2 regions of the Mesorhizobium sp. M0663 genome follow, and region 1 is predicted to be linked to the other one. Evidence: predicted binding sites of a transcription regulator. Region 1 holds the regulator's gene; the other holds the start of a gene.
The links. Region 1 encodes PhoB, which activates phosphate uptake and scavenging genes when phosphate is short. Its sites were predicted from a motif close to TGTCATNNANCTGTCAT; they were not measured.

Region 1 (14,993 bases):
GGCATATTGCTGGCGATAGCACGCATTTCCGGCGAGACGGCGCCGCTGCTCTTCACCGCGCTCAACAACCAGTTCTGGAGCAGCAATATCAACGCGCCGATGGCCAGCCTGCCGGTGACCATCTTCCAGTTCGCTCTCAGCCCTTACGAGGAATGGCAGCAACTGGCGTGGACCGGCGCACTCATAATCACCCTGACGGTTCTGGGCTTGAGCATCCTCGCCCGCAGCCTTACCGGACGCAGAGAGGACAGATGACACAGATGTTGTCCCCAGACATGACGATGGCCGAAACGGTCGCCGAGAAGACGAAGATCGAGGTCAAGAATCTCAACTTCTACTACGGCCAGAGCAAGGCGCTGAAGGACATCAGCCTGTCGCTGCCTGAGCGCAGTGTCACGGCCTTCATCGGCCCTTCGGGCTGCGGGAAATCGACGCTGCTGCGTGTGTTCAACCGCATCTATGAGCTCTACCCAAAACAGATGGCCGAGGGCCAGGTGCTGCTCGACGGCAAGAACATTCTCGACCGGTCGCAGGATCTCAACCTCCTCAGGACCAAGATCGGCATGGTGTTCCAGAAGCCGACGCCGTTCCCGATGTCGATCTACGAGAACATCGCCTTCGGCGTCAGGCTCTACGAGAACCTCGGCAAGTCCGAGATGGACGGCCGCGTCGAACAGGCGTTGAAGCGCGCCGCGCTGTGGAGCGAGGTCAAGGACAAGCTCAACGCCAGCGGCTTGAGCCTATCTGGCGGCCAGCAGCAGCGGCTCTGTATCGCCCGCACCGTGGCCGTGAAGCCGGAAGTCATTCTGCTCGACGAACCGGCTTCGGCCCTCGACCCGCTGTCGACTGCCAAGATCGAGGAACTGATCGACGAATTGCAAGCCGACTACACGATCGTCATCGTCACCCACAACATGCAGCAGGCGGCGCGCGTGTCGCGCCAGACCGCCTTCATGTATCTGGGTGAACTGGTCGAGTTCGACCGGACCGAGAAGATCTTCACGTCGCCCCGCGAGAAGCGCACGCAGGACTACATCACTGGCCGCTTCGGCTGAGCCGTTCCGATCATGCATATGAGGACAGGACCATGGGCGAACACACAGTCGCTTCTTTCGACGAGGATCTCGAGCAGATCAGCAAGCTGATCCGCGACATGGCCGACCTCGCCGGTTCGATGGTCGGCGGGGCGACCAAGGCCCTGTTGAATTCCGACAACGTGCTGGCGCAACGCGTCGTTTCCGACGACGCCATCATGGATGCGCGTCAACGCGAACTGGACGACCGCGCCATAACCCTGATCGCCAAACGCCAGCCGATGGCCCACGATCTTCGCCATGTGGTCGGAGCGATCCGCATGGCGGGCGACCTCGAACGCATCGGCGATCTTGCCAAGAATATCGCCAAGCGCGTGAGTGCGGTCGGCCTCAGCGCCACGCCGCGGGACCTGTCGCATTCCATCGACGCGATGGCGCAGCTGGTTCTCATCCAGGTGCAGGGTGTCATCGAGGAATATGCTGCAGGCGATGCGGCCGCGTTGGCCAAGCTGCGTGCCGCCGACGAGCGCATCGACGTCAAATACACGTCCGTGTTCCGCGAGCTCTTGACCTACATGATGGAAGATCCGCGCAACATCACCGCTTGCACGCACCTGCTGTTCTGCGCCAAGAATCTGGAGCGGATCGGCGACCATGTCACCAACATCGCCGAAAATGCGTATTATGTGCTGACCGGCGAGCAATTGCCGGTCAATCGTCCGAAGCAGGACGAAACGACAATGTCCGCACCGGTGACATGATGGGGGTGCCCAGCCGATGATCGCACCACGCATAATGGTGGTGGAGGACGAGGAGCCGTTGGGTGTGCTGCTCCGCTACAATCTCGAATCCGAAGGCTACCAGGTCGAGGTGGTGACACGCGGCGACGAAGCCGAGATCCGTTTGCAGGAGAATGTGCCCGACCTTTTGGTGCTCGACTGGATGATACCAGCGGTTTCCGGCATCGAGCTCTGTCGTCGGTTGCGGGTGCGCCCCGAAACCGAGCGGCTGCCGATCATCATGCTGACCGCGCGCGGCGAGGAGAGCGACCGGGTGCGCGGTCTTTCGACCGGCGCCGACGACTATCTGGTCAAACCGTTTTCGACACCGGAATTCATGGCCAGGGTCAAGGCGCTGCTGCGGCGCGCCAAGCCGGAAGTGCTGTCCAGCGTGCTGAAGGTCGGCGACATCGTGCTCGATCGCGAATCGCACAGGGTCTATCGCAAGAAGAGCGAAATCAGGCTCGGGCCGACCGAATTCCGGCTGCTCGAGTTCATGATGCGGCATCCGGGCCGTGTCTTCTCGCGCAGCCAGTTACTCGATAATGTCTGGGGCGAGACAATCTACATCGACGAACGCACCGTCGACGTGCATGTCGGGCGGCTGCGCAAAGCCGTCAACAACGGCCGGATGCCGGATGTCATCCGCACCATCCGCGGTGCCGGCTATGCGATCAGGGAAGATTGACCCGCCTGGTCAGGCTACGTTCTTTCTGACGCTGGGCCTCATTTGCGCGCCCGGCGCGAAAATCTCCTGGTCGACGAAGCTTAACGCCCGCATCGCGCAGCCTTCGCGGATCAGCGGCAATTCGTTCGGCTCTGTATCGAAGGAGATCGAGCCTGAATGCTGGCCGCCGGCGGTCTGGGCGATTGCCTTCCGCAAGGCCGGCTCGATCAGATCGAAGGCGGCGGCACTGGCGCCGACCATCGCGACCGGTGCCGGATCGATCAGCGCGAACAGCGAGCCGAGACCGAAACCCAGCGCTTCGCCGGCCTTGCGGTAGGCCTCGCGTTCCGGCCCATCTTTCTCGCGCGCCTGGGCCGCCAGTGCTCGCATGTCGGCGTCGCTGACGTCGGCGACCGGTTCGCTGTCTTCGCTCATCTGCCTGGCGTTGCGCCAGATGGCGTAGTTGCCGGCATAGGCCTCGATGCAGCCGCGCCGCCCGCAACGGCAGAGCGCGCCGCCCGGACGATGGATCATGTGGCCAAATTCGCCGCCCGAGGAATGCGTCCCGGTGAACAGTTCGCCCTTCAGCACCAGCCCCATGCCGATGCCATGCGAAAGCAGGATGGCGATGAAGTCGTCGCGATAGCGATCCGGATTGCGCCAGCGCAAAGCCACCGCCATCATGTTGCAGTCGTTCTCCACCGTTGCCGGGATGCCGAATTCGTCCTCCAGCATGTCGGCAAAGGCGATGTCGGTCTGCGGCGTGATCGGCGACCACAGCATGGCGCGTGCAGGGGAGTCGGTAATGCCCTGAATCGCCAGGGCGATGCGGGCGACACTGCGGACGTCAAGGTCTGGATCCTGCAGCCGGCGCCGGACGATGGCCATGCATTCACGGATCAGCTCGTCGCGCGGCATGGTCAGCGTGTCCAGCCGGCGCTGTTCCTCGGCGACCACCTGTCCCGTATAGTCGATAATGGCGGCCGACAGGAAATTCAGCGACAACACCACGGTCAGCACCGCCGCCGCTTCCGGGTTGAGGGCGAGGCCGACCTGCGGACGACCGCGTTTCAACGAAACGGGCTCGCTTGCCTTGCTCTCGGCGAGGATGCCTTCCCGTATCAGGTCGGAAGAGATCGCCGATATGGTCGAATGACTGAGGCCGGTGGTAGCTGCGATCTCAGTACGCGATGGCTGGCCGGCCCGGCGCACCGCCGAGATCACCATCGCCCGGTTGCGCCGGCGCAAATCGTCATGGCGGATTCCGACCGACATTGTTTTGCTTTCCTCCCGGTTGCCGCGGCCGCTCATGAACCGGAAGCCGTCGGTAATGTCCGACAAATAGTGTCGGATGCAGGCAAATAGTGTCAGATGCAGGTGGCGCTGTCATCGTTTATTCCGACGCTCGAAAAAACTCGCAGAGTCATCAAAATCCATCAGAATCGATGTTGACAGCAGCCGGAGATCGGGCCAGTATTTTTTCGAGGCTCGAAAAAATTAGAGCTTCTAAGCTGGTCTTTGAGCCAATTGGTCACGCCGTACGCGGCGCAGGGAGGATATGATGAAGAAATTCACGACCGCCATTCTGGCGGGTGTCGCCATGACGCTGGCGCTGGCGTCGGTGGCGCAGGCTAAAGACAAGGTCATCGGCGTTTCCTGGTCGAACTTCCAGGAAGAGCGCTGGAAGACCGACGAGGCCGCAATGAAGGCGGCCATCGAGGCCGCAGGCGACAAGTATATTTCCGCCGACGCACAGTCCAACCCCGGCAAGCAGCTCACCGACGTCGAGAGCCTGATCTCGCAGGGCGCCAACGCACTGATCATCCTGGCGCAGGACGCCTCGGCCATCGGGCCGGCCGTGCAAAAGGCACTGGACGAAGGCATCCCGGTCGTCGGCTATGACCGGCTGATCGAGAACAAGGACGTGTTCTATCTGACCTTCGACAACAAGGAAGTCGGCCGCATGCAGGCCCGCGAAGTCTTCAAGGTGAAGCCGGAAGGCAACTACGTCTTCATCAAGGGTTCGGGTTCCGATCCGAATGCCGATTTCCTGTTTGCCGGTTCGATGGAGGTGCTGAAGGAGGCCATCGACGGCGGCAAGATCAAGAATGTCGGCGAGGCCTATACGGACGGCTGGCTGCCGGCCAACGCTCAGAAGAACATGGAACAGTTCCTGACCGCCAACGACAACAAGGTCGATGCCGTAGTCGCCGCTAATGACGGCACTGCCGGCGGCGTCGTCGCCGCGCTGACGGCGCAAGGGCTGGCCGGATCGGTTCCGGTTTCGGGCCAGGACGGCGACCACGCCGCGCTGAACCGCATCGCGCTCGGCACACAGACCGTGTCGGTGTGGAAGGATGCGCGCGAGCTCGGCAAGAATGCCGCCGAGATCGCCTCGCAACTGGCCGACGGCAAGCAGATGACCGACATTGCCGGCGTGAAGGATTTCACCACGCCCGGCGGCAATACCGTCAAGTCGCTGTTCCTGACCCCGGTCGCCATCACCAAGGACAACCTCAACGTCGTCATCGACGCCGGCTGGATCAAGAAAGAAGAGGTCTGCGCCGGCGTGACGGCTAGCGCTGTTGCAGTCTGCAACTGAGCCGACGTTTCCGAGAAGTCCGAACGCCGCGGCCGCTCGCCGCGGCGTTTTTTCAACAAGAGTTGTTTTTCCGCTTCCGGCGGATAACTTCTAGGCTGCTTCCGGCATCCGCGGCAGACGGCAACCCGGCGGGAGAAACATCATGACCGACACGACGCCCAACACGCCGGTAGACAGCACGGCAGACCGGGCACGGGAATCCGAGCTCGGCATCGTTGCCCGATTTCTCAAGGCAACCGAACTCGACACGCGCATGCTCGGCATGATCGGCGCGCTGCTGGTCATCTGGGTCGGCCTGCATGTCATTTCCAGCGTACGGCTCGGCGTCAATCCGTTCGACTTCGACAGCCGGACCTTCCTGACGCCACGCAATCTCTGGAACCTGTCGGTGCAGACTTCCGCCGTGGCCATAATGGCCGCCGGAATGGTGCTGGTTATCGTCATGCGCAATATCGACCTGTCGGTCGGTTCCGCCGAAGGCCTGATCGGCGTGGTCATGGGTTTTGCGCAGGTGCATTTCCTGGTGCGAATGGTCGGTCTGCAATTAGGCAACCCCTGGATCTGGATCCTGGCACTGGCCATCGGCCTGGCGCTTGGCCTTCTGATCGGAGCGTTCCAGGGATACATCATCGCTTATCTCGAGGTGCCGGCCTTCATCGTGACGCTGGGCGGCCTTCTGGTCTGGCGGGGTGCCGCATGGTGGGTCGCCAGTGGGCAGACGATTGCGCCGCTGGATGCCACTTTCCAGCTGATGGGCGGCGGACCGACGGGTTCGATCGGTGCGCGATGGAGCTGGATCGTCGGAATTGTCGCGTGCCTGGCGGTTGTGTTCATGCTGCTCAACGGGCGGGTGCAGCGCAAGCGGTTCCGCTTCCCGTTACGCCCGATCTGGGCCGAGACGTTCCTCGGAGCCGTCACTTGCCTTGTCATCATGGGCGCCATATGGCTTGCCAATTCCTATCCTTGGCCGGTCGGCATCGTGAACAGATATGCGGCGGCCAACAATATAACCGTTCCCGAAGGCGGGCTGTTCATCGCCCATGGCATCGCCATACCCGTGCTGATGGCTGTAGCCGTAGGGCTGATCATGACCTTCATCGCCAAGCGTACCCGTTTCGGCCGCTATGTCTTCGCCATCGGCGGCAATCCGGAAGCAGCCAACCTTGCCGGTATCAACACGCGCTGGGTGACCATGAAGGTGTTCATGATCATGGGCGTGCTGGCGACGATCGCCGCAGCGATCTCGTCAGCCAGGCAGAACTCGTCGACCAATGCGCTGGGCACGCTGGACGAGCTCCTGGTCATCGCGGCGGCGGTGATCGGCGGCACGTCGCTCGCCGGCGGCTCCGGCACAGTGCTCGGCGCAATGCTCGGCGCGCTTTTGATGCAGTCGCTGCAGTCCGGCATGGTGCTGCTCGGCATCGATTCGCCGCTGCAGAGCATCGTTGTCGGAGCCGTGCTGGTGGTCGCGGTGTGGCTCGATACCGTCTATCGCAAACGGGTCTGAGCATGATCCCGCAAGGTGGAAACCGGTTTTCGTACAACTTGATGCTCAAGCAGGATCTATAGGGAGGAAGGACGAGCATGGCAGACAAAACCGCTCCCACGCCGCTGATCGACATGCGCAACATCTCCATCGCTTTCGGCGGCATTCGCGCCGTCGACGATGCCTCTGTCGACCTTTTCCCGGGCGAGGTGATGGCTTTGCTCGGTCACAACGGTGCCGGCAAATCGACGTTGATAAAAATCCTGTCCGGCGCCTACAAGCGCGATGCGGGCCAGATTTTCGTCAACGGCGAGGAGGCTTCGATCTCCAATCCCCGCGACGCCAAGAAGTACGGCATCGAGACGATCTACCAGACGCTGGCGCTGGCCGACAATGTCGATGCGGCCGCCAACCTGTTTCTCGGCCGCGAGCTGATGACCGGCTGGGGTACGCTCGACGACGTCGCCATGGAGGCCGAGGCGCGCAAGGTGATGGGCAGGCTCAATCCGCGTTTCCAACGCTTCAAGGAGCCGGTGGTAAAGCTTTCGGGCGGCCAGCGGCAGTCGGTGGCGATCGCCCGCGCCATCCTGTTCAATGCTCGCATCCTGATCATGGACGAGCCGACGGCGGCACTCGGGCCGCAAGAGACGGCGCAGGTCGGCGAACTGGTCAGGCAGCTCAAGGCCGACGGCATCGGCATCTTCCTGATCAGCCATGATATTCACGACGTGTTCGAGCTTGCCGACCGTGTCTGCGTCATGAAGAACGGTCGGGTTGTCGGAACGGCGCGCACGACCGACGTCACCCAGGACGAGGTGCTCGGCATGATCATCCTCGGCAAGTGCCCACCCGGCGCCATTCCGGGGCCGGGCGCGCTGAAGATCGCCGCATGAACGAGAATTAGCCGGCTAATCACAAGTCGCCAAAATGTGCCAGCCGTCACCATGCTTTGGCCTCGCCATTGTGTTGGCGTCGGGACTTGCCCATAAAGATGCCGAACCGTCCACGGGACGTATCAGCAATTGAAGAAGCTTTTTCCGACCGTCGCTTTTATCGCCGTCGCGCTGATCAGCCTGACGATGGCGGGTTTTGCCTATTTTGCCACCCAGGAGGCGGCCCGCATTAAATTCGAGGCGACGGCAGACGACGCGCTTAACCGGATCGAAAGCCGCATCGACCTGGACCTGTCGCTGCTGCGTTCGACCCGGGCGCTGTTCGACGCACGCAAGGGCGATATCTCGCAGGGCGAGTTCAAGGCTGTCTTAAACGCGCTCGACATCGACAATAATTTCGCCGGCCTGCGCGGCATCGGTTTCCTCCGCCTGGCGAAAACTGGCAACGAGGCGGCGGTCGAGCGCGACATCCTGCACGATCACGGCGCAAGCCATCCGATCTATCCCGACACGAACTTACCGTGGCGTACGCCCATCGTGCTGTTCGAACCGCTGGATCCGTCCAACAAATCCAGCATCGGCTACGACATGTTCACCGGGCCGGCGCGGCGCGAGGCGATCGAAAAGGCGATGGCCGACGACCAGCAGCACGCCAGCGGACTCGTGCAGCTCGGCAAGGATACGGGTGCCGCGCAGACCTTTACCGGGTTCCTCGTCTTCGTCCGGCTCAATGTCGAAACCGCGCCGGACGCCGTGAACGCGACGAGATCCTCGACTGCCGGCTTCCTTTATGCGGCCTTCCGCGCCCGTGATCTGTTCCAGGCTGCGCTCAGCCGGGCACCATTGCTGCCGGTCAACACCGAGATCTATGACGGCACGGTGGACAGCGACAACCTGCTGTTCCAATCGGAAACGCCGCCTGTTTCGAGCCTCGGCGACAGGCTGCTGGTCACCCGCAAGATCACCGTCGCCGGCCGGCCGTGGGTCGTCCTGTTCAGGCCGACAAGTGCTTTCTCGCAACCTTCCTCGCGCGCCATCCCGGTGATGCTCGGATTGTTCGGACTGCTGCTTGCGGGCGCCATCGCGCTGGTGGCCCGCTATCAGGAGCGGGCCTATGAGGCGGTCTCGCTGCTTCACGAAACGACCGAAAAGAGCCTGCTGGAAAAAGACCTGATGCTGCAGGAGATGAAGCATCGCATCAAGAACTCGATCACGCGGGTGCTGGCAATCGCGCGCCAGACAGCATCGCACACCACCGACGTCCAGGAATTCTCGGCTTCTTTCTCGGCCCGGCTGCAGGCGATGGCGGCTTCCCAGGACATGCTGACGCGCTCACGCTGGCAGAAAGCCGATCTCGGCGACCTGCTGCGCATCGAGCTAGGCCAGGTGTTCGGCAGTGAGCTTCCTGAAGGGCTGCTGTCGGGACCGCAGATTCTTCTCGATGAAAAGACGACGCAGGCACTCGGCCTCGTCTTTCACGAACTGGCGACGAATGCGCTGAAGCATGGCGAAGCCGGCAATTCAGTCGGTGCGCTGAAGGTCGACTGGTCGCTCGAAGCCCGTAGCGGCACCCGGACATTGGCTCTCAACTGGCGCGAGGCCGGTCAGAAGAAGCTCGAGACACCGGCAAAGAGCGGTTTTGGCACCAGACTGATCGATCTCAACGTCACGCGCGAATTGCGTGGCACAATCAGGCGCGATTTTCGCGAAGATGGCTTGAACGTGGAAATCAGGGTTCCGCTGCCGGCCTGAAACGCCGTCTCGTGGGCCGCGTCGCAACAGCGCTTTAAAGGGCAAACGCGGAGACAGGTGGCCTGCCTCCGCGTTTGCTGTTCGCCTGGAGCTCGAAACTAGTTGCAGCGAGCTGTGTAAATCCGGCCGTGACGATCTCTGTATTGGCAGTAGCCATTTTGCAGACGGCGAACGAGCAGACCGCCAATCGCACCAGCGCCGGCGCCGATCAAAGCGCCCTTGCCGCCGCCGACAGCGCCACCAATGAGCGCGCCGCCCACAGTGCCGATACCCACGTTCTCTTCCGTGGTGGTGCAGCCGCTGACCGCAACCACGGCAACCATGGCAATAATCATCTTCCGCATGGAGTCATCCTCACTTTTGTCCTCACTTTAATAAGCTCCAGCCGCCATTTAGCATGAAAGTACGGCCTTTGCCCGCACGATTTCATTGTTGATTAAGATAGTCTTTTTCGGGGCGTGCGCCGTTCGATGCTACCACGAACCCGGAAATCTCCAAGGACGCATCGAGCGTGCCGTTGGGACGCACGTTCCAGACGATCCTGTCATAGTCGGTCTCGCCGGATCGACGGCAAGGCATCTGGCGACGGCATGTTGGGCCTGGCCCTGCAGGTCGGTGACCGCGAACGGGCACGGCCGAGCACTCGGGCAGTGGTTTCAAAGCGATCAAGCAGAGGCGAGTTCGATTCAGATCAGTTGGGACGCGGCGGTCAGGACGATCGCGGCCATAAGCGCGACGGCGGCGAAGCGGAGGGGCGAAGCACGAGGCGCGGGCGCTGCGGACGCGTCGGGATCCTGAAAACCGCCCATCGAGACGCGAGCGGCCTGTTCCAGTCTGTTCAAGTCGGCAGCCGTCAAGGCCCATTCCCTTCATTTTGTGCCAAACTCAATCCGGTGGATCGGCACGTTCGGACAGGATCGGACTTTATGGTGAACAGTCGGTTAAAGATGGCGATGCGCAGCAAGCCTTCGCGCGCAGACCGCCGCTCGTTAATCCGTCTCGAAATTGCCGTGAGGAACGACAAGGCGGTATTCGAGGCGGTTCCCGGTGATCTCAAGTGTCGCCGTTCCATTCAATGAAGTGGGCACGACGCGTTCGAGCGCGACGCTGCCAAAACGCTTCTCACTGCGCTGATTGTCGTTGGCTCCGATCACTTCGGCCCATGTCAGCGACAGCGCAGGCTCGCCAGCGGAAGCTGCCGTCAGATCGGCCGTCACCTCGACGAAACCGTCGCTGCGCGACAGCGCGCCATAGCTGACCGAATTGACGGCGAGCTCATGCATGGCCAAGCCGATGTGCAAGGCGGCATTGGGGTTGAGATATGGATTTGCGCCGCGGAAGCGTAGGCTGTGCAAGGGATCCGCGCCGTACCTGCCGACCTGACCGGAAACCAGCTCGCGCAGCGCCGCTCCCCGCCAGTTGGATGACGTAACCAAATCCTGCGAGGAGGCCAGCGACTGCAATCGGCCCCGGAAGCGCGTCAGGAAATCGTCAATGCTGCCGGAATAACGGCCCGTCTGGGTGGCGATGCTCTGGATGATGGCCAAAAGGTTCTTGGAGCGATGACTGACTTCGCGCAGCAGCGCCTTCAACGTCTGCTCCCGGCGTTTCTGCTCGGTTGTTTCGACCATGGTGGTCACGACGCCCTGCACCGCGCCGGTCTCGCTGCGGTCGGCGTCTATCCACACCTGAAACCAGCGGGCGCCGTCATCGGCCGGCACGCTGAGTTCAAGATGTTGAGGATTGCCGGATGCGATGACGTCGTGCTTGGCGGCGCCGATACGCTCCGCCTGCGCCGGCGGCAAGATGCCGTTGTTGTCGGAGGCATCGGAAGTCCAGGGCGCGCGCATGTTGCGCGCCCACACCGTCTTCATCTCGCGATCCTGGTACAGGACGGAAATCCCGGCATTGTGCAGTGCATGGAGAAGGGCCCGGCCAAGCTGCATCCCGCTTTCGGCAGGATGCAAAGCGATGATCTCATCACTCTGGCCGCGGTCTTTCATTTTTCCGACTCTGGAACGCATCGGTCAATTTGCTCAACCCATGTCGGGCTGAACGGTTCGCGGAAAAATGGGTTCCAAAAGGAGGAGCTTCGTATCAAGCCTTAAAAAGCGGTCCGCCGAGCGGCATCCCGTTGGAGGACACTGCCCGGCGGTGGCTGGAAACCGTTTGAGGGGTGCGGCTTCCAGTGTTCGCTTGAATGGCCGCTTGGCATTCACGCTCGTCTGATCAGGCCGGCAATAAGCGATATGATCAGGAAGGCGAGAAAGATGAAGAACAATATCTGCGCTATGCCGGCCGAGGTGCCAGCGATACCGCCGAAACCAAGCGCACCGGCGATGATCGCCACGACGAGAAATACGAGCGCCCAGTAAAGCATGATCGATCTCCTTCCAATGCTGCGGTGAAAACGTGATTCGCCTCCGTTTGTTCCACCATTTTCCGAAAAAGACGATGCTGAAAATCTTCAGGGCCCGAATTGCCGCGGTGTGTGGAAAGGTCCAGTTGGTTGCCCCAGTTGGTTGCCAGTGAGTTGAGCCGGCGTCACGCCCCATCTGATCCAAGGGAGTGGCTATCCCGGCGGCCGCAGTTCGGCCGCCGGCTGTTTCATGCCGCGGCTTTCGCGTGCCGGTCAAAGAACAGGGCCTGGCTGATAAGAGCCTTGACCATGTCCGGATTGAACGGCTTGGTAACCAGGAAAGCCGGTTCCGGCCGCTCGCCGGTGAGCAGGCGCTCGGGAAAGGCGGTGATGAAGATCACCGGTACCGAGGTCGACGACAGGATCTCATTCACGGCCGCTATGCCCGAACTTCCGTCGGCAAGCTGGATATCGGCAAGCACCATCTTTGGCCGCGCCTTGCCGAACATCGCCACCGCCTCGGCGTGGGTGCGCGCCGTTCCGACGACGCGGTGGCCGAGGCTTTCGACCATTTCCTCGATATCCATGGCGATCAGCGGCTCATCCTCGATGATCAGCACGTCGGTTGCCACCTGACGGGAGATCTCGTTGCTCGCCTGCGCGAGGAGTTCGGAGAATTCCTGTTCGTCGACGTCGAGAATCTCCGCCGCCTCGTCTTCGCTGAAGCCTTCGACCGCCACCAGCAGAAAGGCTTGGCGGGGGCGAGGCGCAATTGCATTCAGATTGGCCGCGGCACGCTGTTCCCATGCCGACTGGGCATGCTCCTGCGGAACGCGAATGGCCACTGAGGTGAAGAGCTTGGCAAAGACCTTGTAGAGCGCGATGCGGTCGTTCGATGCGTCCGGAAAGATGTCGACATCGGCAATGATGGCCTCGAGCATTGCGGCGACCAGCGCGTCGCCGCTCTCTTGCGATCCGGATACGGCGCGCGAGAAGCGGCGCAGGAACGGCAGGTGCGGAGCGATGGTTGCTGATAGGCTCATAGTGGACGTCTCCCTCATATGACGTGATTGCATGTTACAGCTAAAAACGGTTTGCAAGCCTAGCAATTGAAACGCTGGCTCCTTGAAAAAGGTTCCAATCGTGCGGAACTAATATGTGAGGCTGGCGTTTAAAGGCGGGTTGGGCAACCAGACGAGGCTGCCGCTTGCATTACGTTATGTGTTGAAGGGCGGCTTAAGGCTGGGACAAAAGGGCGAAATGAAGAACATGACGAAAGCTACCATGGGTGGCGTTGGCAACGGGCGCCGGGCTGCTTCCCGCGACCCGCTTGGGCCGAACTCGGAAATCGGCCGCAAACTCAAACAATACTATGACGAGCTGGTCTCCGACAATGTGCCGGATCGCTTCGCCCAACTGCTCAGCCAGTTGGAAAAGGCCGAACCTGTACAAAAGAAGGACTGAGGCATGGCGGCCGTCTCCCAGGGCTTCAAGACCGACTTGCTCGGCTCGATCCCGAGCCTGCGGGCTTTTGCCGTGTCGCTGACGCAAAACGCCGACAAGGCCGACGACCTGGTGCAGGAAACATTGGTCAAGGCCTGGGACAAGCATGAAAGCTTCCAGCCCGGCACCAACCTGAAGGCATGGCTGTTCACGATCTTGCGCAACGAATTCTATTCGCAGATGCGCAAGCGCGGCCGCGAGGTGCAGGACAGTGATGGCGTCATGACGGCCAGGCTTGCCGTTCACCCGGCCCAGCACGGCCAGCTTGACCTCGAAGACTTTCGCGGCGCGCTCGAGTTGCTGCCAGAAGACCAGCGCGAAGCCATTATCCTCATCGGCGCGTCGGGCTTCTCCTACGAGGAAGCGGCCGAGATCTGCGGCTGCGCCGTCGGAACGATCAAGAGCCGCGTCAGCCGCGCCCGCACACGGCTGCAGGAAATTCTGAAGATCTCCGGTGAAGACGAGTATGGCCCGGACGCAATTTCGGCTCAGGTAACCGGGTCGACGGCTGCGTGAAGCGCGGCGTCTTCGAACCGCTCCGCGCCTCAGCGGAGAGGCGTTCGCCTGCAGGCCGCCGCCACTGCCTCGACGAGATCGTCTCCCGAATAGGGCTTGGTGACCAGTCTGACGCCGGGAAAGGATTTCTTGATCTCGTCCGTATCCGAATAGCCCGAGGCGAAGACGAACGGGATGCCCGCTTCACGCAGCCGCGAAGCAAATTGGAGCGTCGAAACGCCGCTCAGCATGAGGTCGACGATGGCCACATCGAACTGCGCGGCAACGTCTTGCTGTTCGATCTCAGTCAGATCACGGGCGATGACCACATCGAGCGCGCCGTAGTCGCGGCAAAGCTGCTCGATATCCATGGCAATCAGGAACTCATCTTCCAGGATAAGAATCCGCAAACCGTCAAGTGATGCGCGCACGCAGCAATATCTCCTTAAATGCGTCTCTAACGTGAAACGGGGGAAGTCATGATCGTTATTTGGCATGCTGTCATTTAAAAAAGACGTGCCGGCGCGGATGCGTCGGCCTCGGCCCGTGCAAGGCATTTGCAACGCGCGCTGCCGGAGATAGGGTTAGAAGAGGTTCGTGCCGGAACCTTGGGGTCTGTCGGGCGTTTCGACCGAGCAAAAGCATGGAGAGTGAAGCAATGGCGACTGCCGCAGGAAAGGCCGCGAACGAAGCCCGCACGAATTCCGATATTGAGGCCGACATCGCACAATTGAAGGCCGACATCGACCAACTTACCAAGCTGTTGGCCAAAACTGGCGAACATGGCTACGGGGCAGCACGGCGAGCCGCCGCCGAAAGCGTCGAGCAGTTGCGAACCCAGGGCGAGGCAGCCTTCGACAGCCTGCGCAGCAACGCCAGGGACATCGAGGCGCAGATGATAGCGCATATGCGCGAAAAACCGGTGACTTCGCTGGCGATCGCCGCAGGCGTCGGATTCCTCTTCGCTCTTCTCGCGCGCCGTTAGTTCTGCACGCATGGGAATGCTTGCATCGCTGATCTCGGGCCTTGCCTCGGGCGAAACCATTGCGGCGGTGCAACGCGCACGCGTCGCTGCGATTGTCTATTCGGTCGCAGCGCTCGCGGCGCTGTGCGGCCTCGGCTTCCTCGTCGGGGCGGCCTATATCTGGACGGCGGCCCGCTATGGGCCGATGGCAGCTTCCCTGAGCTTCGGGATCGGCTTTCTGGCAATCGCCGGTCTCATCCTGCTCGTCTACCGGATGTCGGCCGGCTCGCGCGCTAGGCGCCGGGCGAAGCGACGCAACGCCGACATGAAGGCTATCGGCATCACTGCGGTACTCGCCGTGCTGCCGGCGCTGCTCAAGGGCAAAGGTGGCCCGGGGAAGGCCGGACTGGGCGCGATTCTCGGCCCGGCGATAGCACTCGCCGCCTACGCTATCTACCG
Region 2 (14,993 bases), on a different contig from region 1:
CTTCATCCATCAGATGCGCGACCGCGGCATGACCATCCGATTGGGCAGTGCCGTCAAGGAGATCGCCTCCAAACCCGACTATGCCGAGGTGACGCTGGCCGACGGCCGCACCATACGGTCCGAGATCGTGCTTTACGCCGCAGGGCGTACCGGCAATGTCGGCAGCCTGGGCTTGGAAACGGTCGGCATCGAGTCCGATTCCAGAGGCCGCATCAAGGTCGATCCGCAGACCTTCCAGACCAGCGCGTCCAACATCTATGCCGCCGGCGATGTTATCGGCTTTCCGAGCCTGGCCTCGACCTCGATGGAGCAGGGCAGGGTGGCCGCCTGCCATGCCTTCGGCGTGCCCTTGCCGCCGCCGCCCGAAACCTTTCCCTATGGCATCTACGCCGTGCCGGAAATCTCCACGGTCGGGCAATCCGAGGAGCAGGTGCGTGAGAGTGGTGCCGCCTACGAGGTCGGCGTGGCGCGGTTCCGCGAGACATCGCGCGGCCACATCATGGGCGTCAACACCGGCTTCCTGAAGCTTCTGTTCTCGATCGAAACACGCCGTCTGCTCGGCGCCCATATTGTCGGCGAGGGCGCGACCGAACTCATCCACATTGGCCAGGCGGTCATCAATCTCGGCGGCACCGTCGACTTCTTCGTCAACAACACCTTCAACTATCCGACGCTGGCCGAAGCCTACAAGATCGCCGGGCTGGACGCCTGGAACCGAATGGGGCGAGGGTAGACCATGATCCCGAATCGAAGGACCGCGTGGGCATCGGTTTTGCTGCGCGGACCTTCGGGATGGGGGCAGGACACTCAGCAGTGGCGCATTGCAACCGACATGGTGGCCGTTGCGTTTCAGCCAAACGGATTGCCGAACAGGGCAAAGCAATGACTGGGGCAGCGCCAAGGAAAACCTTCGCCTGGATTTCCCGAAACACGGTGCTTCTGGCGCTGGCGAGCCTGTTTGCCGACATTTCGACAGAGATGCTTTATCCGATCCTGCCGATCTTCCTAACCCAGACTCTGCACGCAAGCGGGAGCGTCGTCGGTCTGGTCGACGGAATCGCCCAGGCGACGCAGAACATCGTGCAAGGTTTTTCGGGCTGGCTCTCGGACAGGCTTCAGAAGCGGAAACCGATAGCCCTCATTGGCTATTTTCTGGCCTCTATCGCCAAACCGCTGATCGGCGTGGCCACGGTGTGGCCGATGGTCCTGGGCGCGCGGTTTGTGGATCGGCTCGGTGCAGGTTTCCGGTCCGCTCCGCGCGACGCGCTCCTTGCTTCGTCCGTGGCCGACGAGCACCGAGGCAAAGCATTCGGCCTAGAAGGCATTGGCGACAATCTGGGAGCGTTTCTGGGACCACTGCTCGCGGTGCTGCTTCTCATCGCGCTCAAAGTCGATATCCGCTGGATCTTCTATCTCGCGCTCATTCCCGGTCTCCTCGCCTTCCTCATGGTGGTGTTGGTGCACGAGCAGCCACTGGCCGTAGCCGCAAAGGCCAAGATCGACATCAATCTGCGGCAGTTTCCCAAAGCCTATTGGACCTATCTCTTGGTGACAGCTCTCTTCGGCATCGGCAATTCGAGCAATGCGTTTCTGATTCTGCAAACACAGGATATCGGTGCCTCTTTGGAGGCAACCATTCTTATCTATGCAGGCTTCAATCTCGTTGCGGCGCTGATTTCCTACCCGGCCGGCTTTCTATCGGACCGCTTCGGCCGCAAGGGCGTGTTACTGTCGTCCTTCGTCATCTTCCTGATCGCCTATCTCGGCTTCGTCTTGACCCGGAACATCTATCTGATCGGGTTGCTTTTTGCCTTCTACGGGTTCTATCAAGGCATCTTCCGCTCAGTCGGCAAGGCATTCGCCTCGGACTTCGTGCCGCAAGAGCTGCGTGCCAGCGGCATCGGCTGGTACAGCACCACGGTCGGCCTGCTGGAACTCGCGGCAAGCGTTGTCGCCGGACAGCTCTGGGATCGTGTAAGCCATGAGGCGGTGTTCATCTACGGCGCTGTCTTCGCCGTGGTCGGCAGTGCTGGTCTGCTTGCCCTGATCCCCTGGCGAACCGACGGTCATAGTGTGTCGGCGGCGTCGTAGTGCTGCCGGGGCGTTGCCGATGATGAGCAGCCTTTAATAAAACGTTCTACTCAAACTGAAAGGTCCCCGGTCATGACGCCCGTCAGTGTTCGCTATATTGTCGACGATGTCGCCGCTTCCATCGATTTCTACGTGAAGCATCTGGGCTTTGCCATTGAACGGGATGCGCGGCCGGCTTTCTGCTCGGTCACGCGCGGCGATCTGCGGCTTCTGCTGAGCGGGCCGGAGAGCTCGGGCGCACGGGCGATGCCGGATGGCCGCCGGCCGGTGCCGGGAGGGTGGAACCGCATCCTGCTGGTGGTGCCGGATCTGAAGCAAGAGGTTGCGCGCCTGAAGGGCGCCGGGCTCGCCTTCCGCAACGATATCATCAACGGCGTCGGCGGCTCGCAGACCCTGCTCGAAGACCCGTCCGGCAATGCGATCGAGCTATTCCAGCCCGCCGCACACTGACATTCGATGGTCGGGCCCGCGTTGTGCGTGCGCTCAATCCGCTCGTTCAGCGGTTGCCTGACCCCGCCAGCCACTGCCTGACGATTTCAGCATCCGCGTCGCCGATTTCATGGCCGGAGGCAATGGTGTGGGTCTCGACCTTGGCGCCATGCGAGCTCAGTAGAGCGGCCAACACGGGGGCGAAAGGCGCGTAGGTCAGGTCGGCGGCGCCGGCGACGATCAGAGCCCGCGCCTTCGACAGGTCGGCCGGCGGCACCTCGTCGAGCACCGGCATGGGGCGCAGCAATGCAGCGCGCTCGATGAGGCCCGGATGCAGCGGCATGACGCTTGAAACCAGATTGGCGCCGTTCGAATAGCCGAGAAAGGTCGCGCGGCGGAGATCGAGGCTGTGGCGCTTCGCGACGCCGGCGACGAAGCTTGCAAACGCATCTGCCTCCGCGCGGATACTTGCCTGCTCGAATCGCGTCGGGGTGATTCGCGTGAACCAGCGGAAACCGTCCTCCTGAGGGATGCGGCCACGGACCGTAACCAGCGCCGCATGCGGCGCGATTTGCCGACCAAGCGGCAGCAAGGTCGTCTCGTCGACACCCGATCCATGCAACAGGAACAGCCAGTCACCGGGTAAATTGGCGGATCGATGGAGCCGGTAGAAAAAGCCTGAATTCTCCTGCAAAATACCGTCTTCGAGGCTTTGCTCGGCCATAGTCACATCCTTTTGATTCCGCGTTACTTTCGTTAATTTGCCGGCTTCAAAACGGAATATTTTCAAGCTCCGCGAAAGTTGATTGAACCGGGCGCATTTCAGTCCGTTTCTTTGCCGATATAATCCCCGCGGGGGGATCGAAGCAGTGTGCGCCGGGTGGTCGCCCGAGGGATCGCATGCCGGGCATGAACAACCAGCTTTAAGGCCTTTTATCGATGACCATGCCAGTTTCGCCGGAACGCGATACGCGTATTGATGTGTTCCGGGCTCTCGCCCTCCTGACCATATTCGTCGACCACGTGCCTGGCACCGTTTTCGAAACCCTGACCTACAAGAATTTCGGGTTTTCGGATGCGGCCGAGGCCTTCGTGCTGATCTCCGGCATGTCCGTCGCTCTCGCCTACGGCACTAAGTTCCAGCCGGGAAACCGGCTGATTGCAACACTGAAAATGTGGCGCCGCGCCGGTGTGCTCTATGTCACCCACATCGTCACGACGATGGTGGTCATGGCTATCTTCTGCGCGGCGGCGGTGTTTGCGAAACGGCCGGATCTTCTGACGCTGATCAACATCGAGCCGCTCGTCAGGAACCCGCCACAAGTCCTGGTCGGCATCGTCACGCTCGGCCATCAGCTCGGTTACAACAACATACTGCCGGTCTATGCGGCGCTGCTGTTGATGGCTCCGGTCTTCCTGCTGTTCATCAGCTACCGGCCACTGGCGGCGCTCGCAGTATCCGCAGCCCTTTGGCTGATTGCCGGAATCTACCAGATCGCGCCGCCGAACTACCCGGAGCCCGGCTTCTGGTTCCTCAATCCGCTGTCATGGCAATTGCTGTTCAATATCGGCATGGCCAGCGTGTTGCATGTGCGGCGCGGCGGCACCATCCCTGTCAATCGCTGGCTGGTCGGCGCGGCCGCCGCCTATGTGCTGACGGCGCTCGTCTGGGTGCACAGCCCGCTGTGGGGGCATGTGTCGTGGCTCGACCTGCCGGTGGTGCTGACCGGTTTCGACAAGACGTTCCTGTCGTTGCCGCGGCTGCTGCACATCCTGGCGATGAGCTACCTAGTCGTCGCCTTGCCTTTCGTCTCGAACCTGTTCCGCACCGGCCGCGACAATCCGCTCGCCATATTGGGCAAACGCTCGCTGCCGGTTTTCATTGCCGGCACGGTGATTGCCATGGCGGCGCAGGTGATGAAGCTGGTCAACCCGGGCGGCTTTGCCTATGACAGTCTGCTGCTCGCCGCCGGCATCGCCATGCAGTTCGCGCTCGCCTTCTATCTGGAATGGCTGTCCGCTATCGGCTGGTCCGGCAAGGGCAAGCCGGTCCGCAACGAGGCGCCGCCGGTCCGTCCATCCTTTGGCATCGGTCCGATGGCGGCCAATCGATAAGATTTGGAGCCGATCTGCCCAGTCAACCTGTGCCTGGCGGCGGCCGGGACGACGCCCTGACGACAAGTTCGACGCCGAGCGTTTCTCGCCGCACCGTGCCGTCGAAGTCGAGGATTCTTCGCGCTGCCCGGCGGCCGATCTCGGCGATCGGCTGGGCGATGGTGGTGAGCGGAGGCTCGCAAATTGCGGCTTCAGGCACGCCGTCGAAGCCGACGACGGAAACATCGCGAGGAACCGCGATGCCCCGCGCGCTGAGCCATTCCAATGCTTCCATCGCGACCCGGTCCGACATCGCCAGGATGGCGGTCGGCGGTTCCGCCGAGGCGAAGAGGGTTTCGAGGCCGGCCTTTGTGCTGGCCTCATCGTTTTCAGTCTCGTAGACCGGCACCTTGGCGGTATCGACGCCGAACCGGGAAAGCTCTTCGAGATAGCCGAGGAGGCGGTCACGGGTTCCTGTATAGACTGCGGTCCGGACCTGCTCGGGCGAGACAAGTCCGGTGCTGTCGTCGGCGAAGGCCAGCGACAGCACGGCGAAGCGGCGATGTCCAAGTTCCGCCAGATGGCGCGCCGCGAGCCGGCCGCCGGCAACATTGTCGACGCCGATCGCGGAGACCGTGGCGTCCTGCGAGCCGAGCTCAAGCGCGACGAAGGGGAGCTTGCGTTCGCGCGTCAGCTCGACGAGGCGCGGACCGCCCTCGATGCAGAACAGGATGAAGCCGTCGACCAGGGCGCTCTGGATATTCCAGGCAAGTTTTTCCTCGTTGCCGGCCGACACGAGGGCTATTCCCGCGCCGGTGGCGTCGCATGCCTCCGAGATGCCGGCCATCATCACGCGCGCAAAGGGGTCGTCGAAGAAATAGGACAGCGGCTCGGTTGTGGCGACGCCGATCGCATTGACCTTGCCGGCGCGCAGCAGGCGGCCCTTTGGATCGGGGCCGGCGTAGCCCAGCGCCTCGGCCGCCGCCTTGACGCGCTCGCGGACTTCCTCACGCACGATTTCGGGACGGCTGAAGACATTGGAGGCGGTGCCGTGTGATACGCCCGCGGCTTTGGCGATGTCCGCCAGCCGGATGGGCCTCCTGCCTTCGGTGAGTGATGCCATTTGTTTGTCTCCGGGACTCCGGTCCAACAGTATCGCCGACTACCTAACACCTTCGTTGGATCGATTCAAATTTTTGCTTGACATTTGTGGTGCGATGCGTATTCTTTGAATCGATCCAAGAGCGGTTTTCGTCCCCAGATTGGATCGATACAAGAGGAGAGCGCCATGCACCCCGTCAATTATCTGTTCGAGGACATTTACCGGAACGACTGGAGCATCCGTTCGAGCGCGGAGGCCCGGAAGCGGCGAGACAGGACCGGTCCGTGGATTCGCGACCTGGGTTTCCTCGTAGGACGCAAGCGGAGCTGATCGGTGGCCTATTTTTGTGCCCGCTGATTGGATCGATTCAAAAAACTAGAGGAGATTAAGCCATGCACCCGATCAAGCATCTGTTCGAAGACATCTATCGCAATTATTGGGGCATCTCGCCGGCCACCGAACGGCCGGAGCGGCGGCGTGTAGTCAAGACGACCAACAGCGATGGCCAAGTCCGGCCCGAACGTCCGCGAGACTGAGCTGGCAAGACAGAGCTCGTGGATCGAGGGCGGCTGGCGAAGGAGCAGCGGCCGCCATTGGTTGCCGCATCAATGGCGGCGCGGGCGCACCAGCGCCGAGGCGGCCATCATCAGCCAGCCGCCGATGAGCAACGTGCCGCCGATCGGCGCCGACATCGGGAACAGCCGCGAGCCAAGGAAGTCGCGGGCCAAAAGATCTCCCGAGAATAGCAGAAGCCCGACGAGAAGGATGAGGCTTCCGGTTCGCAGGATGCTATTGCCACCGAGCAGCCCGACGGTAAGGAAGACCGGCGCATGCAAGAGCAGGAAGGATGCGGCCGTACCGACGAAAGCGCCGCCGAGATGTGCCGCCGCCGCCGAAAGCGCCACGCCGGTTGCGCCGCATAGGCCGCCGGCAAGAACCAGAATGCGGCCGCCTGCCGCGTGTTCATCCGTGCTCATTTCCACGCCTCCGTGATTCCTGGCGACCGCCTGAGATAGTGCCGCGAACCGTGTCAGGATTTGCCGGCTTCCGCCAGCATGTCGCGTTCGCGGCGCGACTGGACCAGCCAGTTATAGGCCGCTCCGCCCGCCATCAGAATGGATGTGCCGAGAAACACCGAGCGCATACCGAAATGGCCGCCGGCGAAGCCGCCGAGCAACGGTCCGGCGACCTGCCCGACATATTGCGCCGAGATCGACAAGCCCAGTACGTTGCCGCCGACCCCGTCGGGCACATTGTGGCGGATGACGCTGGTGATGCAGGGCAAAAGACCGCCAAGCGCCAGGCCCATCAGGAAACGCAGGCCGACGAGTTGCCAGCCCTGGGTAACGAAGGCCTGCGGGATCAGCAGCAGCGCCGAGACGGCGAGTGCGGCAACGATGACGTTCCAGTGGCCGATACGGTCGGCGAGCTTGCCGAGCCGCGACGCCGACAGGATGGCGCCGAGCGCTGCCGCGGACATGACGATGCCGGAGACCAGCGTGACCTGGCTCTGATCTTCGATGAGCTGCTGGACATAGACGGTGATGATCGGCTCGATCGACATGGTGGCGAAACTCAACAGCATGCCGGTCGCCAGCATGGCGACGACGCGGCGCTTGTCGGGAATCTGCGACCAGCCGTCTTTCACTTTTTCTTCTGACGCGGCCTTGGCGGCAACCGGGCGAGGGGCCTCCTTGATCAGCAAGGTGGTTGCCAGAAAAGCCAGGAAAATGACGCCGCCGGCGAGCAGGAATGTGGCGCGGATGCCAATCAGCGGCGGCAGCGCGCCGCCAAGCAGCGGACCGACCAGGGCACCGGCCGTGATTCCGGCCGACAGCACGCCCAGCGCCCAGCCGGAGCGATCCTTCGGCGTCTGCATGGCAACCAGGATGGTCGAGCCCGAAGAATAGCCGCCGGCAAAGCCTATCAGCAGGCGCAAGAGCACCAATTGCCAGACGGTCTGCACCATGCCGGTCAGCGACATGCACAGCGCCATGCCGAAACTGGCGCGCACCAGCATCAGTTTGCGGCCGTAGCGGTCGCCTAACCGCCCCCACAGCGGTGCGACCAGCGCGGCGGCAAGGAAGGTGGCGCCGTAGGCGATGCCCGACCACTGCACGATCGCCGCATGGCCCTTGGCGCCCAGCTGCTCGACGTAGAGCGGCAGGAAGGGCAACAGCAGCGTCATCGCCACAAGCGTGCTGAACGAGCCGGCAAAACACACGGCGAGATTGCGGCGCCAGTGAACGTTATATGTGCCTTGCACGGCGAGGGTGGCGTCTTGCGGCATGTCTGTCCTGTCCGGCCAGCTTGCATGAAAACTTGCTGTGGATACCGATTTGGGATACCAAGCTGGTATCTGTCATGAACGCAAGCCCCGTCGCTGTCAATGCGGGCCTCTCAAACATGATCGACAAAGGCCGGCGTGATCGGCCAACGCCGGCCAGTGACCCGATTGCCGGAACGAATGACCTGAACGGAACGCCAATGTCGCAGATGCAGAACGTCGAAAAGCAGCTTCGCGAGATGATCCTCGGGCTCGAGATCGGTCCCGGCGAGCGGCTGACGGAGCGCTGGGTTGAAAGCCGCTTCGGCGCCTCGCGCACGCCGGTCAGGGCTGCGTTGCTGCGGCTCGAGACCGAAGGCCTGATCTGCCGCGACGGCCGCGGCTGGATGGTCTCGCCCATCAATCTTGCCGAGCTGGAGCAGATCGCCGTCTATCGCGAGGCGGTCGAGGTCGCGGCACTCAGACTAACTTGCACCTTGCAGGACAGAAGTGCCGTCGAAATTATCGAGGCGATGCTCGATTCCTGCGACGACCAAACCCCGCGCGAGGAATGGCATCGTGTCGGCATGGATTTTCATATCGAGCTGGCACGCCTGTCAGGCAACGAGTTCCTGTTCAGAGCGGTTCGCGATGCGATGACGCGCCTGTCGCGCGCCCGCTGGCTCGAGGTTCGCGACGAGGCAGCGCTTGGCCGTGCCTGGGCCGAACACCATGCCATTCTGTCGGCGGTGCGGGCCGGCGATGCCGATAGCGCCGCCCGCCTGCTTTCGGCCCATATCATCGGCAGCCGCGACCGGCTGGTGACCTCGCTGCGCAACGACCGGCGCGGCCTGCGCGCCCGGGGATTTGCCGTCGTCGCCTGAGTGAGGATCGGCTGCCATTGATCACGAAAAGAGCAGATGAGCGAAGAATGCTACTTTCGGTCTCGCTTCGCAAATGCCGATGGCGTAAGAGCGGCGATGGAAAACAACCGATTTGACACACCCGTGACCGTCAAGGGCGCGGCGGGAAGCAATCAGCTCTTGCGTACGGCCCGCGAGGCTTCCGACTACCTCCTCAACAATTGGCCCGGCAAGCGCAGCCCCAAGCACCGCGAAGCGTTGCAAGCCTGTCATGATGCGCTGGCCGGCGACAAGCCGGCCATGAACGCAAGACGGGCCTTCATTGCCGCCGCTCGTGAAGTGAACGTCTTCGTTAGCGACAAGGCGCCCGCCTGAGGCATAGCGGGATTTGACCGAGGCCCGGACCGCCTGACAGGCCGGGCGTCATCACTCGGTCGTTTCGGTTTTGGTTTGGGACTCGCTCTCGCCCTCGGGCTTCGATCGCTCCTTGGCTGCGACCTTGGCAGCCTGCTTTTCCGCCTTCTTGGCAGCCTTCTGCCGGTCGCGTTCCTTGCGTTCCTGACCGTAGTTCGGTGCTCGTGCCATATCGGTTCCTTTCATTGTGCTTGGCCTTTGCCTAGGAGCATTGGACCGCAAACACAACACCGCAAGGCACGATCGGGCTCCATATCTCGGCGCAGTCCGGAGAGCCCGGCTTTTCAGGCGCCGTCGCGGTCGAGGACGAGATCGGCCGGACCGAACCGGTCCTTTGCGGTGAACTGCTGGTGCCAGTAGGGATAGAGCACGGGCGGCCTGCTGACCACGTCGAGGCGTGTGCGCTCCTCATCGCCAAGCACCAGGCTTGCAGCAGCGATATTGTCCTTGAACTGCGCTTCGGTTCGTCCGCCGATCACCAGCGAACTGACGGCGGGCCGACCAAGCAGCCAGGCAAGCGCCACTTGCGCTGCCGACACACCGTGGTTCTTGCCGATATCGATCAGCACGTCGACAATCCGCCACAGCCGGTCCTCGTCGCGGATCGGCGGTTCCGACCAGCCGCTGAGCTGGCGGGCGGTCGGCTGGTCACGGTGGTATTTGCCGGACAGCAACCCGCCGGCAAGCGGGCTCCAGACCAGCACGCCGAGCCCCTGGTCGACCGAGATCGGCAACAATTCGTACTCGGCCTCGCGCGCTTCCAGCGTGTAATGGATCTGCTGGGTGACGAAACGTGGCTGGTGCTGACGGTCGCTGATCCCCAGCCCCTTCATAACTTGCCAGCCGGAATAATTGGAGCAGCCGACATAACGGACCTTGCCCTGCGCGACCAGCGTGTCGAGCGCGGCGATGGTTTCCTCAAGCGGTGTCAGGCCATCCCACTCGTGCAGGAAATAGATGTCGATGACATCCGTCCTGAGCCGCTTAAGGCTCCTTTCGCATTCGCGGATCAGATGGTAGCGCGACAGGCCTTCATCATTGGGGCCTTTGCCGATCCGCATGCGCGCCTTGGAGGCGATCAGCACGTCGCCCTTGCGCTTGCCGCCGAGCGCCTCGCCAATGATCTCTTCCGACACCCCGTTCGAATAGACGTTGGCGGTGTCGATGACATTGACGCCGGCATCGATGCAAAGGTCGATCATCCGGCGCGCCTCGTCGAGGTCGGTCTTGCCGACCGCCGAAAACGCGCCGCCGCCGCCGAACGTCATGGTGCCCATGGTCAGCGTCGAAACCTTCAGCCCGGAACGGCCGAGAGTGCGGTATTCCATGTCGTATCCTCACGATTTATCGGGAAAGGGCGTTGCAGACGACAGCCCTCAATGAACCGGCTATTTGTAGGATAATTCGTTCCGCTTGTCGCCCGTTCCGCAGGACAAGCTCGATCACATCTTGCGGATTGAAACGCACAGCCAGCGCAGTAGTGGCTGCAATAAAACCGTCATTGCCGGCCTATACTAACATCGGTCCAGCGCTTCGATTTCCGGCCACCGGGCCGGGCGGCAGAGCGCCTGACAGCGGCCGGCAAGGCCTGTAAGCGGAGCAGCGCAAATGACCGAGATAAAACAGAATTCCCCGGCCAGGGACTGGCTGGAAGCGGAACTCGCCGACACGCTCGATGACGACTATGAGCTGGAAATCTCGGAGCCGGCGCTGTCGATGGAGATCGCCAAGATCTACAAGAATGCGCATCCGCCATCGATCGACCGCCTGCAGTATTTTCGCGATCTCATCACGCTGCAATCCGAATTGATCAAGCTGCAGTCCTGGGTCGCCTATCACAAGAAGAAGCTCGTTGTGGTCTTCGAGGGCCGCGACTCGGCGGGCAAGGGTGGCGTCATAAAGCGCATCACCCAGAGGCTTAATCCGCGCATCTGCCGCGTCGCAGCACTTCCGGCGCCGACCGAGCGCGAGAAGTCGCAATGGTATTTCCAGCGCTACGTTCCGCATCTGCCGGCCGGCGGCGAGATCGTGCTGTTCGACCGCTCCTGGTACAACCGCTCGGGCGTCGAGCGGGTAATGGGCTTTGCCCAGCCGGATCAGGTCGAGGAGTTCTTCCGTGACGTTCCGGATTTCGAACGCATGCTGGTCCGCTCAGGCATTACGCTTGTCAAATACTGGTTTTCGATCACTGACGAGGAGCAGCAGATGCGCTTTTTGAGGCGCATCCATGACCCGATGAAGCAATGGAAACTGTCGCCGATGGACCTCCAGTCGCGCGTGCGCTGGGAGCAGTACACCAAGGCCAAGGAAGAAACGTTCGCCCGCACCAATATCCCGGAAGCCCCGTGGTTCATCGTCGAGGGCAACGACAAGAAGCGGGCACGGCTGAACTGCATCGACCATCTCCTCAAGCAGATGCCCTATGAGGAGGTGCCGCACGAAGAGATCACACTGCCGGAGCGCGTCTTCAATCCCGAATACGAGCGCCAGGTACTGCCGCGCGAACTGTATGTGCCGGAGAAGTACTGACTAAAGCGGCGAGGAGGGCGGCGCCTCCATGGCGGCGCCCTGCAACAAGCTAGGTGCGCTCGATGATGACATGCGTGGCCTTCGGCGTCGCGACCTGCTCGCTGCAGCGATAGCCGAGCTTGGGCATGTCGATGCCGGCAAAAAGGCTCTCGCCGGCGCCTAGCAGGACCGGTGAGATCGCCAGATGCATTTCGTCGATGAGCTTTTCCTTGAGATATTGCCGGATCGTAGAAACGCCACCGCCCAGCCGTACATCCTTGCCGTCAGCCACTGCTTTCGCCTTCTCCAGCGCTGAGTGGATGCCGTCGGTCACGAAATAGAAGGTCGTGCCGCCCTCCATGACAATGGGATCACGTGGATGGTGCGTGAGCACGAAGACCGGCACATGGTAGGGCGGGTTGTCACCCCACCAGCCTTTCCAGCTGTCATCCGGCCATTCGCCGCGGATCGGCCCGAACATGTTGCGGCCCAGGATCCACGCGCCGATGTTTTCGAAGCTGTGCGCGGCGAACGCCTCGTCAGTGTCCGTGGTCCCGCCATCCTTGCCAAGGACCATCTTGCGGAAGGTGCGGGTGCCGAACATCCATTCGTGCAGGGCTTCTCCGCCAACACCCAGCGGGTTCTTCAGATCTTGGTCGGGACCGGCGCCGAAGCCGTCGATTGACAAGGTGAAAGCGCTGACGCGAAGTTTGGACATGAGAGCCTCCTCGATAACCAATTGTGAGATGCAAGCAGTTATCGGGGTAGCTTAACTGATTGTATTTTGCAAGCGGTATTTTGAATCGCCGACGGGGTAATCGCTTCCAAATCATGTTGGAATAACCAATCTCAATGTCGGCGCCGCCCGTCATCCGCCTGCCGGCAGCTTCTCCCCGTATAGTGACGGGGAGAAGGGGCTGGCCGCAACGTCGATGTTTTTGCAACGCTGGAGATTGGTGAAATCTTTTACGAACGCGTTTTTCTCCCTGCCACTTTACGGGGAGAAAATGCCCGGCAGGGCAACGAGGGGCAGCGTAAACTTGAAGCGATGTCCTGCGGCGTTCCATGTCGCGCTTTGGACGAACGAACACTGCTCGATGTAGACGCTACAAAGGCGCATCACCCCTTGAGCATCGCCGCCACTTCGGGCGCAAAGTAGGTGAGAATCCCGTCGCAGCCGGCGCGCTTGAAGGCGAGCAGCGATTCCAGCATCGCCTTTTCGCCGTCGATCCAGCCATTGGCGGCGGCGGCCCTGATCATCGAATATTCGCCCGAGACCTGATAGGCGAAGGTCGGCATCTGCAACTCGTCCTTCAGCCGCCGGATGATGTCGAGATAGGGCAGGCCGGGCTTGACCATCAGCATGTCGGCGCCCTCGGCGAGATCCTGCTCGGCCTCGCGCACCGCTTCGTCGGAATTGGCGTGATCGATATAATAGGTCTTCTTGTCGCCCTTGAGCAGGCCGGCGGTGCCGACCGCCTCACGATAGGGGCCGTAAAAAGCGGATGCGAACTTGGTCGCATAGGACATGATCGCTACATCCTGAAACCCATTGGCGTCGAGCGCATCGCGGATGGCACCGATACGGCCGTCCATCATGTCCGAGGGGGCAATGATGTCGGCCCCCGCCGCCGCCTGGATGACGGCCGCCGCCGTCACTTGCTCCACCGTTTCATCATTGACGATAATGCCTTCGCGCAAGATGCCGTCATGGCCATGCGAGGTGAACGGGTCAAGCGCGGCGTCGGTGATGATGCCGATCTCCGGCACTGCGTGCTTGATGGCGCGGGTGGCGCGGTTGATGATGTTTTCCGGATCGAGGATGTGCGAACCGGTCTGATCGCGCAGGCCGAGCTCCACATTGGGGAAAGTGGCGATCGCCGGAATGCCAAGCTTGGCCGCGCGCTCAGCCTCCTTGACGGCGAGGTCTAGCGACAGGCGGAACACGCCGGGCATGGCGGCGATCGGTTCGCGCAATTGTCTGCCGTCGACGACAAAGATCGGCCATATCAGATCGTCGACCGACAGCCGGTTCTCCTGGACAAGGCGGCGCGACCAATCGGCCTTGCGCATGCGCCGCAGCCGCCGGCTGCCGGTGATCTCGTCGACGCTGCGCGCGCCGGCAGGCTTTGCAGGGGTGAATTTGTTCATCGCAAAAACTCCGGATCGGGCGGCTTTTACCACGAGCCTGCGCTGCTGACCAATGCGACACGATTGTGCCAGCGGTCCTGTCGGGCGCTATTCTGGTTGGCCATTGCCCGACAGGATCTGCGCAGCACCCCGCATGGCGACGCGGAATGCCTCGTCGAAGCTGACGCCGCGCACTTGCCAATTGTAGCTCTTGCCATTCAAGGCAAGCCGCCAGTCGGCTATCCAGCCCAGTTCCTTGTCGCTCCAGACGATACTGCCGGCGAGCGCCTGGTCGGCTCCGGCCTTCCTGGCAAGCTGGTCCAGCGTCGTGATATCGGCATGGCGCAGGGCCTGGTCGTCAAGCTTCGAGGCCGACAGCAGCGACGCTTCGGGAAACACAATCCGCATGACCAGCGGACCGGTGGCATTGACGAAGGATTCGCGCATCGCCGCCCCGCGCTCATCGTCGGCGGTCAGCGCGAACTGCCTTGTGCCTTGCTCCGCCGCCAGGAAAATTGCCAGGCGTGGCCGCTCGCCAAGCCATGGTTTGCTGCCGAGCGTGGCAAGCACCGGATCGATAACGTCAGGCCTGTACAGACAAGTGAGATCATGCGGCCGGTCATGCGTGCCTTGTTCGTCATGGATTGGAATGCCTTCGAGACGGTCGCGATAGCGGAATTCGGCAACGAAGCTGCCGGCCTTGTCGCGCAGCGCCGCCATCTCAGTTTTCTTCGGCAGCCGCTGATCGCCGGACACACGAACCAGCACCGCATCGAGGCAGGCCTTGAAACCGATCTGCCTGTTGACCTCGCCCTGGCCGGTGACGATGGTCTGCGATTGATAGAGCTCGTCGACGGTTTCGGCCGATACGGGAGGAGTGTTCGCAGCGATCAGGCCGACCACCACAACAGCAAGGCGCGGCAACCAAGGCATGGTTCAACCTTCCGGTTCAAAGCGCCAGCATTAGCACTGGGTGACGCCGACGACCATGCAGCGGATTGGGCGCCGCCATTGACGCGGCCATGCGCCACGCTTTAGCACTTCACTCCCGGCGGGCGCGGGGAGGGATTCTCTGGCGATGGATTTTGGCGGAGGC

Region 2: a site for PhoB is predicted at 10,745-10,761, ahead of ppk2 (polyphosphate kinase 2). Genes of this name have one in related genera too.

Annotation. Positions count from the first base shown of each region.
Region 1 is NZ_JAMYPX010000005.1:93,767-108,759, reverse strand. It holds gene pstA (phosphate ABC transporter permease PstA) at 1-255, shown strand, start outside; gene pstB (phosphate ABC transporter ATP-binding protein PstB) at 252-1,055, shown strand; gene phoU (phosphate signaling complex protein PhoU) at 1,088-1,795, shown strand; gene phoB (phosphate regulon transcriptional regulator PhoB) at 1,812-2,501, shown strand; gene NKI54_RS12680 (ROK family protein) at 2,511-3,755, opposite strand; gene xylF (D-xylose ABC transporter substrate-binding protein) at 4,042-5,082, shown strand; gene NKI54_RS12670 (sugar ABC transporter permease) at 5,225-6,589, shown strand; gene NKI54_RS12665 (ATP-binding cassette domain-containing protein) at 6,667-7,461, shown strand; gene NKI54_RS12660 (CHASE domain-containing protein) at 7,591-9,213, shown strand; gene NKI54_RS12655 (YMGG-like glycine zipper-containing protein) at 9,312-9,557, opposite strand; gene NKI54_RS12650 (hypothetical protein) at 9,900-10,070, opposite strand; gene NKI54_RS12645 (sensor histidine kinase) at 10,203-11,237, opposite strand; gene NKI54_RS12640 (DUF1328 domain-containing protein) at 11,429-11,593, opposite strand; gene NKI54_RS12635 (response regulator) at 11,821-12,615, opposite strand; gene NKI54_RS12630 (NepR family anti-sigma factor) at 12,833-13,036, shown strand; gene NKI54_RS12625 (sigma-70 family RNA polymerase sigma factor) at 13,040-13,591, shown strand; gene NKI54_RS12620 (response regulator) at 13,621-14,001, opposite strand; gene NKI54_RS12615 (ElaB/YgaM/YqjD family protein) at 14,229-14,555, shown strand; gene NKI54_RS12610 (hypothetical protein) at 14,566-14,993, shown strand, end outside.
Region 2 is NZ_JAMYPX010000016.1:23,524-38,516, forward strand. It holds gene sthA (Si-specific NAD(P)(+) transhydrogenase) at 1-733, shown strand, start outside; gene NKI54_RS23535 (MFS transporter) at 883-2,091, shown strand; gene NKI54_RS23540 (VOC family protein) at 2,164-2,541, shown strand; gene NKI54_RS23545 (alpha/beta hydrolase) at 2,588-3,244, opposite strand; gene NKI54_RS23550 (OpgC family protein) at 3,460-4,635, shown strand; gene NKI54_RS23555 (LacI family DNA-binding transcriptional regulator) at 4,658-5,737, opposite strand; gene NKI54_RS23560 (hypothetical protein) at 6,109-6,252, shown strand; gene NKI54_RS23565 (DUF423 domain-containing protein) at 6,322-6,693, opposite strand; gene NKI54_RS23570 (multidrug efflux MFS transporter) at 6,747-8,006, opposite strand; gene NKI54_RS23575 (GntR family transcriptional regulator) at 8,204-8,866, shown strand; gene NKI54_RS23580 (DUF982 domain-containing protein) at 8,963-9,220, shown strand; gene NKI54_RS23585 (hypothetical protein) at 9,272-9,430, opposite strand; gene NKI54_RS23590 (aldo/keto reductase) at 9,544-10,587, opposite strand; gene ppk2 (polyphosphate kinase 2) at 10,868-11,788, shown strand; gene NKI54_RS23600 (dihydrofolate reductase family protein) at 11,838-12,485, opposite strand; gene hemB (porphobilinogen synthase) at 12,887-13,918, opposite strand; gene NKI54_RS23610 (DUF8605 domain-containing protein) at 14,006-14,830, opposite strand; gene NKI54_RS23615 (enoyl-CoA hydratase/isomerase family protein) at 14,976-14,993, shown strand, end outside.